2 regions of the Geobacillus sp. GHH01 genome follow, and region 2 is predicted to be linked to the other one. Evidence: riboswitches for the same ligand, from Rfam matches in the RefSeq annotation. Region 2 holds a riboswitch; the other holds the start of a gene.
What was found. Region 2 has a riboswitch for S-adenosylmethionine ahead of GHH_RS04005 (methionine biosynthesis PLP-dependent protein). Riboswitches for the same ligand answer to the same signal wherever they lie in the genome.
Positions count from the first base shown of each region.

Region 1: another riboswitch for S-adenosylmethionine. It lies ahead of GHH_RS15160 (methionine ABC transporter ATP-binding protein); the one in region 2 lies ahead of GHH_RS04005 (methionine biosynthesis PLP-dependent protein).

Region 1 covers NC_020210.1:3,058,061-3,065,806, reverse strand. The annotation lists gene GHH_RS15195 (acyl-CoA dehydrogenase family protein) at 1-391, shown strand, start outside; gene GHH_RS15190 (arsenate reductase family protein) at 469-834, shown strand; gene gcvH (glycine cleavage system protein GcvH) at 931-1,314, shown strand; gene GHH_RS15180 (YusG family protein) at 1,390-1,626, shown strand; gene GHH_RS15175 (toprim domain-containing protein) at 1,725-2,084, shown strand; gene GHH_RS15170 (thioredoxin family protein) at 2,081-2,398, shown strand; gene GHH_RS15165 (hypothetical protein) at 2,544-2,891, shown strand; SAM riboswitch class I at 2,966-3,075, shown strand; gene GHH_RS15160 (methionine ABC transporter ATP-binding protein) at 3,163-4,191, shown strand; gene GHH_RS15155 (methionine ABC transporter permease) at 4,181-4,849, shown strand; gene GHH_RS15150 (MetQ/NlpA family ABC transporter substrate-binding protein) at 4,865-5,716, shown strand; gene GHH_RS15145 (hypothetical protein) at 5,822-6,013, opposite strand; gene GHH_RS15140 (carboxymuconolactone decarboxylase family protein) at 6,593-6,955, shown strand; gene sufC (Fe-S cluster assembly ATPase SufC) at 7,209-7,746, shown strand, end outside.
Region 2 covers NC_020210.1:778,126-785,871, forward strand. The annotation lists gene GHH_RS03980 (hypothetical protein) at 1-202, shown strand, start outside; gene GHH_RS17905 (YjcZ family sporulation protein) at 279-407, shown strand; gene GHH_RS03985 (stage VI sporulation protein F) at 529-786, shown strand; gene GHH_RS03990 (GNAT family N-acetyltransferase) at 910-1,344, opposite strand; gene GHH_RS03995 (YjcG family protein) at 1,346-1,867, opposite strand; gene GHH_RS04000 (esterase family protein) at 1,966-2,694, opposite strand; SAM riboswitch class I at 2,882-2,992, shown strand; gene GHH_RS04005 (methionine biosynthesis PLP-dependent protein) at 3,192-4,295, shown strand; gene metC (cystathionine beta-lyase) at 4,299-5,480, shown strand; gene GHH_RS04015 (hypothetical protein) at 5,530-5,739, opposite strand; gene GHH_RS04020 (hypothetical protein) at 5,888-6,331, opposite strand; gene GHH_RS04025 (glycosyltransferase family 2 protein) at 6,580-7,275, shown strand; gene GHH_RS04030 (glycosyltransferase family 4 protein) at 7,278-7,746, shown strand, end outside.

The DNA of each region.
Region 1 (7,746 bases), 1.3 Mb from region 2:
AAAAATCGCCTTGATGGTCGCCGGTTTAGCGGCGCAAAAATACGGCCAGCGCATTGAAGAAGAGCAAGAAGTGCTCGTCAACATCGCCGACATCGTCTCGAACATTTATGCGATGGAATCAGCGCTTTTGCGCACGGAAAAAGCGATTCAGGCGAGCGGTGAGGAGAAAAACAAACAAAAATTGCTGTACACGCAAATTTTCTGCCAAGAGGCGTTCAATGAAATTGAAGCCCATGCGAAAGAAACGCTCGTCGCCGTCGAACAAGGAGACACGCTGCGGATGATGCTCGCCGCTCTCCGACGGCTGACGCGCCATACGCCGATCAACGTGATCGCGAAAAAACGCGAAGCGGCCGCCGCGCTCATTGAAGCCGAACGGTATATTGTGTGATAATGGGAAGTGCCAGGCGTTTGCCTGGTGCTTCTTATTTGTTTGCCACACAGCGGAAATGAAAGGGAGGAGTGAAGATGGCGCTCACGCTCTATTGGTATCCAAAATGCGGAACGTGCCGGAAGGCGAAAAAATGGTTGGATGAACACGGCATTGAGGTGCAAACGGTGCATTTGGTCGACGAGCCGCTGACGAAAGAGCAGCTCGCCCGTTTGCACCGTCAAAGCGGGCTGCCGCTCAAAAAATTTTTCAACACGAGCGGGATGAAATACCGCGAGCTTGGCTTGAAGGACAAGCTCGACCGCGCATCGGAAGACGAGATGCTCGATTGGCTCGCCTCGGACGGGATGTTGGTCAAACGGCCGATTTTGACGGACGGCGAGCGGGTCGTCGTGGGCTTTCGCGAACAAGAATACGAGGCGTTTTTCGCGGCGGGGACATAAAAAATTTTTTGCAAAATCGGGTGAATTCAGTGAGTTTTTGCGGAAAATCGGTTATGATGAAAAGGAATATACATTTTGTCGCAATGGAGGGATACGATGAACACGCCGAAAGAACTTCGCTATACAAAGGAGCATGAGTGGGTGCGCGTGGAAGGAGAGAACGTGCGCATCGGCATTACGGATTACGCCCAATCAGAGCTTGGCGACATCGTCTTTGTCGAGCTGCCGGAAGTCGGCGCAGAGGTTACGGCGAACGAGCCGTTCGGCAGCGTTGAATCGGTGAAAACGGTCTCGGAATTGTATGCGCCGATCAGCGGCACGGTCGTTGAAGTGAATGAGGCGTTAAATGACCATCCGGAGTACGTGAACGAATCGCCGTATGACAAAGCGTGGATGATCGTCGTCAAACCGAATGATTTGAGCGAAATCGACAATTTGTTGACGGCGGAACAATACGAGGCGATGATCAACGAAGGATAAACGTTCCTGCAATCTTCGCTTCGATTCGGGCACTCTATACATACCGGAATTTGATTGAAAAAAGGGGTGCTCGCGATGGCGCTGCAAACGACGCGCATAGATGTCACGGACCGGATCATCGGCAAACTGAACGGCCGCTCGCTGGAGTTGTACGAGGAAGGAGAGCTCATCGGGCGCCTTCCGCTTCCGGCGGCCGTCCCGTTGAAAAAGGGGTATACCGAACAAAACGGAAGAATTTACAAACAGGTGACCGCTACCGTTGAGCCGGACCAAAAATATGTCGATTGCGACGGGGAAGCGGGCTGGTGTTGAAAGGCAACGGTGGATGGCCGTTGCTTTTCATTTTCAACATTTGGCCGGCGCAAGACATACAATAATAGTATCCTCATTTGAAGTTAGGTGGGTCGGACATGCGACGCGTGGAAAAAGTGATCATCGTCGAAGGGCGATCAGACAAGCAAAAAGTGGCGGCGGTGCTGAACGAACCAGTCGTCATCGTCTGCACAAACGGCACGATCAGTGATGCGCGCCTTGAGGAGCTGGCCGATGAGCTGGAAGGATGCGATGTATACGTCTTGGCCGATGCCGATGAGGCGGGAGAAAAATTGCGCCGGCAGTTTCGCCGCATGTTTCCAGAGGCGGAGCATCTTTACATTGACCGGGCGTATCGCGAAGTGGCGGCCGCTCCGCCTTGGCACTTGGCGCAAGTGCTGTTGCGCGCTCGTTTCGACGTCCGCATCGAATCGCTCATGAGGGGAAGAGGCGAGTGAAAGCGATCGACCGAAACGATGTCATGCGAGTGGTGGAAGTCGAGCCGCTTCTGGCCCTTTACTTGTATACCCCGCTGTGCGGCACGTGCCAGCTGGCGCGGCGGATGCTAACGGTGGTGGAGCAGTTGTTTCCGGCGCTGCCGTTTTACGAAACGGACATCAACTATATCCCTGAGCAGGCCGTTGCGTGGAAAATTGAAAGCGTTCCTTGCCTGCTTCTTTTTAGGGACGGAACGGTCGCAGGCAAGTGGTATGCCTTTCATTCCGTTCCGTATTTGTACGAAGTGATTCAAGCCTGCTTGCCGTCCCGATGATTCGCCTTTTTTTGACGCTGTTTGACACATTTCTTGGGAAATGACAAAAACGGCGCTCGTTCGTCAACGGGTTGTCGAGATTTTTGTAAAGGATTTCTCCTCTTCAGGTGGAAGTGAAAAAATAAAAATGGGGGAGGGGATATCCATGGAAATGCGTGAATTAGTCGGGCAGTTCGTGGAACGGATGCAAGCGTTGCGTCATTTGATGCCGATTTTGCCGGATGAGCAGCTGTGTGTTCGGTTTGAAAGTGGGGATGAAACCGCCTTGCTGTTGATCGGCAAGGAACCAGCCGCTTTAGGGATGGAACACGATGAACGGAAAACATTGACCGTGCGCGGCCCCAAAGAAGCGCTCGCGTCCTTGCTGAACGGCGAACTGAAGCTGCAGCAGCTCGTCCGCCTGCAAGAAGTGCACGTGTCAGGAAGCTTCCGTCAGCTGTTGCTTCTTGAATCGCTCCTCCATTTGGCTAAACCGTATCGGCATGTTGGGTGAAAAAATTGTTGACAGCGTTCGACAAGCGGTGATACAATCACATTCGTAAATCAATTGCATAGGCGATTGTTGCGCTCTTATCAAGAGAGGTGGAGGGATGTGCCCAATGAAGCCCGGCAACCGTCAGCGCGTGCGCTGAAATGGTGCCAATTCACACAAAGCGGCCTGCTTTGAGAGATAAGAGACGGAATGGTGCACAATACCTTTCTGTTCTCTGCGGGCAGAAAGGTTTTCTTTTTGCGCTCTGCCGCTTGGGAAGGAAGGTGAAACGATGATTACACTCGAACAAGTGACAAAAATCTATCAAGCGGCCAACGGCTCAGTCACGGCCGTCGACAATGTGTCGCTTGAGATTCGCGAAGGAGAAATTTTCGGCATTATCGGCTACAGCGGCGCGGGGAAAAGCACGCTCATCCGCTTGCTCAATGGGCTCGAGAAGCCGACGAGCGGCCGGGTGGTCGTCGCCGGGCGCGATATGACGCGCGTGAAAGGTCGGGAGCTGCGCAAGGCGCGCCAAGAAATCGGGATGATTTTCCAGCATTTCAACTTGCTTTGGTCTCGCACAGTCAGGGAAAACATTGCCTTTCCGCTTGAAATTGCCGGCGTCCCGAAAGAGGAGCGGAACAAGCGGGTGGATGAATTGATCGAACTTGTCGGCCTTTCCGGGCGCGAGGATGCCTACCCGTCGCAGCTGAGCGGCGGGCAAAAGCAGCGGGTCGGCATCGCCCGGGCGCTCGCCAACAACCCGAAAGTGCTGCTTTGCGACGAGGCGACATCGGCGTTGGACCCACAGACGACCGATGCGATTTTGGACTTGCTCGTTGACATCAACAAGCGCCTCGGGCTGACGATTGTGCTGATCACCCATGAAATGCACGTCATCCGCAAAATTTGCGACCGCGTTGCGGTGATGGAAAGCGGCCGAATCGTCGAGCAAGGCGACGTGCTGCATGTGTTCCGCAACCCGCAGCAGCCGATTACGAAACGGTTCGTCAAGCAGCTGATCGAGCCCGAGGAGACGGAAGAGGCGATTTCCCATTTGTTTGGCCAATACCCGAGCGGGCTGATCGCGCAGCTGACGTTCGTCGGCGCGGCAGCCGGAAAGCCGCTCATCACCGAAGTGGTGCGTCAGTTTGCCGTCGATGTCAACATTTTGCAAGGGAAAATTTCGCAAACCCATCAAGGTGCCTATGGGGTGCTGTTCATTCACCTCGACGGAGCGGCCGATGAAATCGACCGGGCGCTTGACTACATTCAACGCCAGCAAGTGGCGGTGGAGGTGATTCACGATGCTCGCTAACCTCCTGCCGAACGTGCAATGGGAGACGATGTGGGCGGCGACGGTCGAGACGCTGTATATGACGGGAGTGGCGGTGGCGGCCACTTTCGTCCTCGGAATCGTTCTTGGCTTGCTTCTATTTTTGACAGCGAAGGGCAACCTATGGGAAAACCGGTTTGTCAATACCGTGATTGCGGCGTTTGTGAACATTTTCCGCTCCATTCCGTTTATTATTTTGATCATTTTGCTCATTCCGTTTACCACCTGGCTCGTCGGGACGATGCTTGGCGCCAATGCGGCGCTGCCGGCTTTGGTCATTGGGGCCGCGCCGTTTTACGCCCGCATGGTCGAAATCGCTCTTCGCGAAATTGATAAAGGCGTCATCGAAGCAGCCCAAGCGATGGGTGCCTCAACGTGGACGATCATTTGGAAAGTGCTGCTGCCGGAGTCATTGCCGGCGCTTGTCTCCGGCATTACGGTGACGGCGGTGTCGCTCGTCAGCTATACAGCGATGGCTGGAGCCATCGGCGCCGGCGGGCTTGGGAACTTGGCGTATTTGGAAGGGTTCCAGCGCAACCATAACGATGTGACATTTGTCGCAACCGTATTGGTGTTGGTCATTGTATTTATCATTCAGCTGATCGGTGACTTTGTCACTTCGAAAATCGATAAACGATAAAGGGGGAAACAACTGATGAAGAAATGGTTGGGTGTGTTGCTCGCCGCCATTCTCGTGCTCGCTTTGGCGGCATGCGGCGGCAACAATAACGACAGCGCGGAAGGCGGCAAAGACGGCAAATTGGTGAAGTTGAAAGTCGGTGCGTCGAACGTGCCGCATGCGGAAATTTTGGAAAAAGCGAAACCGATTTTGAAGAAAAAAGGCATCGACTTGGAGATCATTACGTTCCAAGATTACATCTTGCCGAACAAAGCGCTGGCTGAGAAGCAAATCGACGCCAACTATTTCCAACACATTCCGTATTTGGAATCGCAAAAGAAAGAGTACGGCTATGATTTCGTCAACGCCGGCGGCATTCATATCGAGCCGATCGGCTTATACTCGAAAAAATACAAAAGCATTGAAGAACTGCCGGACGGCGCGACGATCATCATGAGCAACTCGGTCGCCGACCATGGCCGCATTTTATCGATGCTGCAAGAAAAAGGGCTCATTAAATTGAAACCGGGCGTCGATAAAACGAAAGCGACAGTCAATGACATCATCGAAAATCCAAAGCATTTAAAATTTAAGGCCGATGTCGACGCCGGGCTTCTGCCGCAAATTTACAAAAACGGCGAAGGCGATGCGGTGCTGATCAACGCCAACTATGCGCTTGACGCCGGTTTGGACCCGGCGAAAGACCCGATCGCCGTGGAGTCGCCGAAAAACAATCCGTATGTGAACATTGTGGCGGTGCGCAAAGGCGATGAAAACCGAAAAGAAATCAAAACGCTTGTCGAAGTGCTGCAATCGAAAGAAATTCAAGATTTCATCAAAGAAAAATACCACGGCGCCGTCATTCCAGCGGCGACAAACAATCAATAACGGGAGCGAATCGCTTCCGTTATTTTTTGCACAAAAAAGAGCCGCCCGAAAGTTCAAAACCGTTTTGGATGGAGAGACGCCGCGGCCGGTCTGTTTTCCCGCGCTTCATCGGTTGTTCAAACGCGCCAGTACGGCGGCGAGCATGACGATGATGACGCAGTTTTGCAGGGCGACCACTGTCGTTAAACTGAAGATGACGTCCCCGTGTTCACCGAGAATGCTGCCGATGATGATCCACGCCAAAAACGAAGCGAAAGCGACGGTTAAGGCAAAGACAACCCAACGAATCAATGGCATTCCCCCCTTTCCTATGATGATGGAAGTGGAACAGAACCGTTCGTTTTCATCATGACATTCCGTCGATGTTGGCGAAACGGTGGTGTTTCCACAAGCTTTTAATACCATTCGTTGTTTAATATCGTTTTCCTTCATCCTATTTCGCGCAGGAGACTCCCACTTCAACGACCAAAGGGAGTAAGTGGGAGAGGAATGCTCGTTCCCCCTTTCTTTTGTGTATGATAGAATAAAGACGTGGAGAAAACTGTTAAATAAAGGCATTCCAATAACGGCTGCTCGATGTATGGAGTTGGTTGCAGGAAACGCTGCAACCGTAAAACATCGAGCGTAGGTCCGTCTGTTGTGTGTGGAAGCCAAGTACTGCCAACAGACACACCGAGAGAATCGGCAACGATGCAGGCATGACCTGCGTCGTTGGGTAGTCGTCAACCTGCCCCCTGATGCAACCCCAAGTCAAGGAAGGAGGACGAAGTCCGTTTGCACTTCTGGGGAGTTGCAAGCCCCCACTTCAAGCGTTAGCGAAGTGGGGGTAGTTGACGCATACTAACAGCAGAAACGAACAAAGGGAGGAAAATGATGATGAACAACGAAACACATGCATCGGTCGAATCCGCGCTTCATCGCTACAAAGAGGGAATTGGGGCGTTCACCAAAAAACTTCCGAATGTGGCCGAGCGGTTTAACGCGTTTACGGAAGCGTGCTTTGCCGAGGGAGCGCTGTCAAAAAAAGAAAAACAATTGATTGCCCTCGGCATCAGCTTGGCGGCGCAAGACGAGTATTGCACGATTTACCATACGAAAGGATGCCTTGACGAAGGAGCGTCGGAACGGGAAATTTTGGAAGTATGCGCGGTGGCGGCCGCGTTTGGCGGCGGGGCGGCGATGAGCCAGGCGGTGACGCTCGTGCAGGAATGCCTCCGCGAGCTGCGGACAGCCCATTAGACTCCGGCAACGGGGTCTTTTTTTTGCAAAAGCTCGTACAAACAGCCCGTTTTCGTGTAAAATATAAAAAGCGCTGTCCCTTTTTCCTGTTTTTCTCCGTTTAGTTGCGTCTACATAGTGAAAAAGGGGGCGGAATAGTTGCGCATATTTTTCATTTGTTATAAGATTGTAATGAGAATAAAATGAGAATGAGCGTCCGCTGGGTCAACAGCGAGCGATGACTATTTTCAAGCAGAAATTGGAGGTATGCTGCATGGCAGTGTTGACGATTCAAAATCTCCACGTTGCGGTGGAAGGGAAAGAGATTTTAAAAGGGGTTGACTTGGAAATCAAAGGCGGGGAAATCCACGCTATTATGGGTCCGAACGGGACGGGAAAATCGACGCTGGCTTCGGCCATTATGGGGCACCCGAAATATGAAGTGACGGAAGGATCGGTGACGCTCGACGGCCAGGATGTCCTTGAGATGGAAGTCGATGAGCGGGCGCGCGCCGGCCTGTTTTTGGCGATGCAATACCCAAGCGAAATCAGCGGGGTGACGAACGCCGATTTCCTGCGCGCTGCGATCAACGCCCGGCTTGGCGAGGGCAACGAAATTTCGCTTATGAAATTCATCCGCAAGCTCGATGAAAAAATGGCGTTTTTGGAAATGAATCCGGATATGGCGCACCGTTACTTAAACGAAGGATTCTCGGGCGGGGAGAAAAAGCGAAATGAAATTTTGCAGCTGATGATGCTTGAGCCGAAGATCGCCATTTTGGACGAGATCGACTCCGGATTGGACATTGACG
Region 2 (7,746 bases):
GGTGGCGTCGCGCAAAGAAGGGCATGAAACGTTCATCCGCCTGTTTGAACAATGGGGAAAGGACTTTAACAAACAGCTGCAAGAAATCGAAAAATTGAACAATGGATTTTTAAAAAGTGTACAAGGCAACTTGGACTACATCGAGCAATGGTTTGCGAAGAAGGAGCGGGAATTTGCCGAGCTGTTCCGCCGATTTGGATGACAAAATGGCCTTTGCGCCCATACGCCCCGCTAAGCCGGTGAATACGATACAGTAAACGGAGAAGGAGGTGCACATTATGATGGGCTTCTGCGGTTATGGTTATCCTTACGGCTACGGCTATGGCGGTGGCTATGGCGGTGGCTTTGTGTTGATTGTCGTGTTGTTCATCTTGTTGATTATTGTCGGCGCGGCGTTTGTCGCTTAATGAGAAAAACGGATTCGGTACGGGCCGTTTCGGCGCCACGGAACGGCTCGTATTTTTCTTTCTTTCATGCACGCCGAAGCGGCGGCGTCATACGATATAGCAGGGAGAAGGAGGCGGAACGATGGATCAGCAATTTTTTAAAAACATCGAAAAGAAAACAGGTGTCAATATGAAAGACGTTTTTGAGCTCGCCAACTCGCTGCAAAACGCCAATTTCAGCGACGAAAAAACGGTGCGCCAAGTCGTGAAACGGGTGGCGCAAATCGCTAATCGAAAAGTGCCAAAGGAGCTCGAAGACCAAATCGTCAAGGCCATCGTCCATAACGGCAAGCAAATTGATTTCAATACGATTGCCAATATGCTGAACAACAAAAAATAAGCGAAAGGGAGCTTGCGTGTGCACAGCTCCCTTTTTTGCCCTCTCTGCCTAAGCAAAAGAAAAGGTTTCTGCAGATCCCCTGGCACTTGATGCCATGTAGGCGAAGGACGCTCAATCAGCTGGTTATTCGAGCGATTTCACCATTGTCACATGTGGGATGCCAGCGTCCATAAAGACACCGGAGACGGTCGTGTAGCCGAGCTTTTTGTAAAACGGTTCCGCGTGCGTCTGGGCGTTCAGTTTCGCCGTTTTCGCCCCTTTTGTTTTCGCCAGCTGTTCGATCGCTTCCATCACCATCCGTCCGGCGCCGCGGCCGCGGTAGGACGGCAGGACGCAAATGCGCTCGATTTTGCCGACGCCTTCGTCAATGAAACGGAGTCGCCCAGCACCGACCGGTGTTTGGCCATCATACAGGACGAGGTGGAACGAGTCGTCCTCGAATGCGTCGATTTCCTCGTCTTCCGGCACGTTTTGCTCCTCAATGAATACGAGCCGGCGGACGCGCAAGGCGTCTTCGTACAAAGCGCGATCTTGCGTTGTGCCAATCGCAATGTTCATCTCAGACCGTTTCCTTTCCTCCGACGATAAACGTTTCATAGACGGTCCACGAGCCGTTTTCCAGCTGATAGAGAAGATGGAAGCGGTCGACGGTCTCCTCGAAGTGCACATCTTGCAGCTTCAGCTGGCTGTAGACGTCCGCATATTCTGCGCCCGGCAAATCGCGGCCGATCGTAATGTGAGGTACGAACACAAACTCCGGCTTTCCGGCGAACAAGCCGCTGTGCAGTTGTTCATGAAGGCGCTCGAGCACGTCGTTTGGCTCCACCTTCAAATAAATGATGTTGCTTGTCGGATAAAACGAGCTGAATTTCGTCACTTTGATCGGAATGGGAGGTGTTTCCGCCGCAATGCGGCGCAACTCTTTCGCCATTTTTTTTATTTGCTCCTCATCCGCTTCAAATGGGTATTTCAGCGTAATATGCGGGGGGATGAGGGCGTAATGGCTGTCGTACCGTTTCCGGTACGAGTTGGCGAAGTCTTGAATCCGTTTTGGCGGAAAGATCACAATGCCGTACTTCATTTTGTTTTCCCTCCTTGAACCAGTTCTTTTTCCACGCGCAGGAAACGCACGGAATGGATGCGGCGGCTTCGACATCTTTGAAGTTGCTCCGTTTTGTCCTATAACGATAAAACAGCGGCTACGGCTCGGGGGACATCCGGCTGCCAATACGTCCACGCATGACCGCCTTCGAACTCATGGTACGTATAAGCAAACCGTTTTTCCATAAACAAGTCCCGCGCCATTCGATTCGGGGTGATAAAATCGCGCACATGGCCATCCGTCGTTTTCACCGCTGTTTCCTCTGTGCCAACAGAATGGTAAAGCGAAAGGAGCGATGGATCGCGGAATGAGCGGATGCGCGCCAATACCGAGTCATCGATATAGGGGGACTGCATGGCGATTTTCCCAAATGTATGCGGATACAACAACCCGGCTAGAAGCGACACCGTTCCGCCGAGCGAATCGCCGATCAGCGCCCGGCCTTTGCCCATTTGGTATGTCGGCAGTTCGCGGTCCAAAAACGGGACGAGTTCATGGGCTAAAAAACGAAGGTATGCTTCGTGCTTTCGGCCTTCCGGGTGGTATTTCTCGTAGCGGTCGTTGACGTTCCGATACGGGATGCCGACGACGATCGTCCGGTCGATTGTTCCTTCTGCCATCAGCGTTTCGATGACGGTTTTCATTTTTCCATACATAAAATAATCTTTGCCATCTTGCGCGATTAATAAAGAATATTTGTAAAGCGGCGAAAAATTGCTTGGCAAGTAGACGAGCAGTTCGATTTCTTCTTGCAGCTCCCTGCTGTAAAGCGTATAATCGCGCATCGTTCCTGTTGCTGTCGCCATGACCATCCTCCATGAAAGCGTAAGTTCATCTGTTATTGTAACATATTTGCGCCAAAAGATGTTAACGAAGGGCTCGAATTTTTTGCGAATTTGCCGAATCGTGCCATTCACAAAAAAATGGCTTGCAAAAACGGGGGGAATGCGCTACATTTTTTATTAAAATTAGAAAAATTGAATACGCGTCTCATTCTTATCAAGAGAAGCGGAGGGAACTGGCCCAATGAAGCTTCAGCAACCAGCCGCCCGGCGGCCAGGTGCTAAATCCAGCGAATTGAGCATTCAATTCGGCAGATAAGAAGAAGCATGACCATGTGCGTATGGAAAAGTCTTCTTCTTAGAAGACTTTTTTTATTTACTCAAGCGGCCGCTCCCTCAACCGAGGGGCGTCGAGGATCAAGGCCCTCGGCCGCTGCCCGACAGACAGCGGCGCTTCGTTGGGCGTCAAATGGTCGGCCGTTGATCCATGATGGAATTTTCAGCAGAAGGAGAGAGATGAGATGGAGAAACTGGAGACGTTGTTAGCGCAAATTGGCAATCGGAGCGAAACGGTGACGGGGACGGTCAACCCGCCCGTCTATTTCTCGACCGCCTACCGCCATGCTGGCATCGGAGAGTCGACCGGGTTTGACTACATCCGCACCGGCAACCCAACGCGCAAAATCGTCGAAGAAGCGATCGCGAGACTGGAAGGCGGCGACCAAGGCTATGCGTTCAGCTCCGGCATGGCCGCCATTCAGACGGTGCTCGCCTTGTTTGAGAGCGGAGACGAGTTTCTCGTATCGGCCGACCTTTACGGCGGCACGTACCGCCTGTTTGAGCGCGGCTGGCGCAAGTACGGTCTTGGGTTTCATTACGTTGACTTTGCTGACCTCGATGCAGTGGAAGAAACGATAACGGAAAAAACGAAAGCCATTTTCTTGGAAACGCCGACGAACCCATTGATGCAGGAGACGGATATTGCCGCTGTCTCCGCGCTTGCCAAACGGCATGGGCTTTTGTTGATCGTTGACAACACGTTTTATACACCGGTGCTTCAACGCCCGATCGAACAAGGCGCCGATATTGTCATCCACAGCGCCACGAAATATTTAGGCGGCCATAACGATGTGCTGGCTGGCCTTGTCGTCGCCAAGGGCGAGGATCTCTGTCAACGCTTGGCCGAGTACCAGAACGCCATCGGCGCGGTGTTGTCGCCGTTTGATTCATGGCTGCTCATTCGCGGGATGAAAACGTTGGCTCTCCGGATGCGTCAACATGAAGAAAACGCCAAGCGCATCAGCGCCTTTTTGCGCGAACATGAAGATGTGACTGACGTCCTGTACCCAGGGCGAGGAGGGATGCTGTCATTCCGGATTGCCGATGAAAAGTGGGTGAACGGGTTTTTAAAAAGCTTGCGCCTCATTACGTTCGCGGAAAGCTTAGGCGGAGTTGAAAGCTTCATCACGTACCCGGCGACGCAGACGCATGCGGACATTCCAGAGGAAATCCGCATCCAAAACGGCGTCTGCAACCGACTGCTCCGCTTCTCGGTCGGCATCGAACATGCGGATGATTTAATCGCCGACTTGGCGCAAGCGTTCAAACACATGAAAGAGGTGTAAGCGATGGAACGGGAATGGTCGTTTTCAACGAAACTGCTCCATAATGAATGGAAAGTCGATCGCCACACGGGAGCGGTGAGCGTGCCGATCCAGCATGCCTCCACGTTCCATCAGTTCGATTTCGATTCATTCGGCAAATACGACTACAGCCGCTCCGGCAACCCGACGCGCGAGGCGCTCGAGGAAACGATCGCGGCGTTAGAAGGCGGCGTGCGCGGATTCGCCTTCGCTTCTGGCATGGCGGCCATTTCGACGGCGTTTTTGCTCTTGTCCCGAGGCGACCACGTCCTCGTGACTGAAGACGTCTACGGCGGCACGTACCGGATGATCACGGAAGTGTTGACCCGCTTTGGCATCGAGCATACGTTTGTCGATATGACCGATTTAAACGCAGTGGCCGAAAACATCCGACCGAACACGAAAGTCATTTATATGGAAACGCCGTCCAACCCATTGTTAAAAGTGACCGATATTCAAGGCGTCGTCAAACTGGCGAAAGCGCACGGCTGTTTGACGTTCTTGGATAATACGTTCATGACGCCGGCGCTGCAGCGGCCGCTTGACCTTGGCGTCGATATTGTCCTTCACAGCGCCACGAAATTTTTAGCCGGCCATAGCGACGTCGTCGCCGGATTGGCCGTGGTGAAAGATGAAGAGTTGGGAAAAGAGCTGTACAAACTGCAAAACGCATTTGGCGCTGTCCTTGGCGTCCAAGATGCGTGGCTTGTGCTGCGCGGATTAAAAACGCTCCACGTCCGGCTGAAGCAGTCATCTGAATCAGCGGCCGCCATCGCCCAATATTTGGCTTGTCACCCAAAGGTCGAAGAAGTGTATTATCCGGGGCTCGAGAACCACCCAGGCCATGACATCCAGCGCCATCAAGCGGACGGGTTTGGCGCCGTGCTGTCGTTCCGCTTGGCCGATGAAGAAGCGGCCCGGACGTTCGTCCGCAACGTCCGCCTGCCCGTGTTCGCCGTCAGCCTTGGGGCGGTCGAGTCAATTTTATCGCACCCAGCGAAAATGTCGCATGCGGCGATGCCAAAAGAAGAGAGGCTCCGGCGCGGCATTACCGACGGCTTGTTGCGGCTGAGCGTCGGGCTTGAGGATGTCAACGATTTGATCGCCGATTTTGAGCAGGCGTTGTCGTTTGTCAATGAGCATCCATCGGTCGTTCCGACGCGGTAACGACAAAGGTATGCATCGTTTCGGCGGATGCATACCTTTGTTTTTTTCGTTACACTTCCCGAACAAAGTTGACGGCTGTCAGCGGAATGAGCACCGTGCGCGTTTCCCGCTCGTATCCGCCCGCTTCCGCCCTAAGCTCGATCGTTCCGTCCTCGACATCGGTGAGTCGTCCCTCTATTAAGTTGTTGTCCGTCGCGACTTGGATCGTTTCCCCGATGAGGCGGCGGAGCTGCTCTTCGAATGTGGTCGCAAAGTCCATTGTCTCCTCCCTCCTTTCAGTCTAAAAGGCCGGTGATTTAAGGAGAAATACTGCTCTCCAACAGTGTTTCTCAAATTGAAAAAACTTGCAACACCATCACTTCATTCCTTGTGATTTCTCATAAATCGAGCGAATCCATTGTTTTTCATCAGCCTTCTAAACGGGTGATGGCTTGAATGCTGGCAAACGGAATGTAAACGAAACGCCCGAGCGCATCCTCAAGCACGGCATAATCGTTTCGGACGGCGATGACTGTGCCGCTCACCGGGCCGAAATTGACCGTAATTTCTACTCTCTCCCCAATCAAGTCCTCGAGCTCGTCGCCAATATCTTCCGCGGGTGGCGCCCCTGTGCGCAACTCGGTCAAAATGGCTTGCAACAGTTCGCGCTCGTCCTCCAAAATGTCCCGCTGTTCTTGCTCCTCATCAAGAATGCGGCGCAAAATTCGTTCGGCATCTTCCCCGTGATCGGCGATGGCTTCTAATAGAGAGACAATTTGTTCGACGGCCGAATCATCCAAATCTAGTTTTTCAAGCCATTTGCGGATCTTTTTCAGCTCTTTCACTGCTTCGCGCAAATGTTTATGTCCCAACGCCTCTTCCTCCTTCCTTTTCTTCCATTCGTTAACTACGTTATGCACCGCTCTTTCATTCGACACGGGTGCGTATCCGAGGAAGAAAGAACGATTTTTTTAGCCACGGGCATGGGGAAAACGGTTGAACTTTGTCGGGGGAATGACAGGTAAATGATAGGACAATTCTACTGTTTTCCTAAAAAATCAACGATTGCCTCTCACCGTTAAGAGAAAAAATGGATATATAGTGGATGAGGTGATTGATGATGGTGCCAGAGCGAAAAAAAGACTTCATCAGCGTCGTCATTCCGTGTTATAACGCATCCCGTTATATTGAGGACTGCCTAAATGGGCTGTTCAATCAAACATATCGCCAGTTTGAAGCGATTATTGTCGATGACGGATCGGACGATGGGAGCGAAGAAGTCGTGAAGCGGTGGATGAACGACCATTCCCCGTTCTTCCCGGTCGTCTATATCAAACTCCCGCGCAACGTCGGTTTTGCCGGGGCGCTCAATGTCGGCTACTTTTTAAGCAAAGGTGAGTACATCGCTGTCCATGACGCCGACGATATTTCCCATCCGGAGCGGTTCGAAAAACAATGGAAATTTTTGAACGAGCACCCGCACATCGCTTTAATCGGCACGAATTACGCCGCCTTTCCCGACGGACACTTCGACCGAAAGACGCCCGCCAACTGGCTCGCTTACGGGCGCGACATCCGCCGCGTCTATGTGGAAGGGAAACATTGCATTTGCCACGGCACGATCATGTTCCGCGGCGCCGTGTTTGACCAACTCGGCGGGCCGACAAGGCGGATTCGCGGCGCCGAAGATTATGAGTTTATTGTCAAATGTTTAAACGCCAAGCTGGAAGTGGAAAATTTGCCTGACATTTTGTACTACTACCGCAGCCATCCGCAACAGCGCTCGCGCCAGTTTTATAAGAAAGGAGGGAGCTGATCATGCGCGTATTCATGGTGCTAGATGGCCTTGACTTTGGAGGAACGGAAACGCACGCCTTCAGCCTAGCGAAAGAAATGGCCGCCCGCGGCGTTCATGTGGCCGTCGCCGCCCGCGGCGGGTCACTGGCCGATCGTTTTAGGGAAGCCGGCTGTTCAATTTATTTCATCGATTTTCCAACAGCGATCGAGATAGACGAACAACGGAAAGAACAGCTCATTCAGCAGCTTGAGGCGGTGATGAAGAAGGAAAACATCTCGATCGTTCATGCCCACCAGACGCCATCCGGCATCCTCGCTGCCACCGCTGCGCGCCGCCGCGGCATCCCGGTCGTCTTTACCGCCCATGGCACGTACTATCCGCCAGCCGAGCTTGAAGAGATGCTCCGTCTTGCTTCTGCTGCGATTGCTGTCAGTCCGCCCGTCGAGCGGCATATTGTCCCGCTCATTTCCAAACGGGTTCTCATCCCGA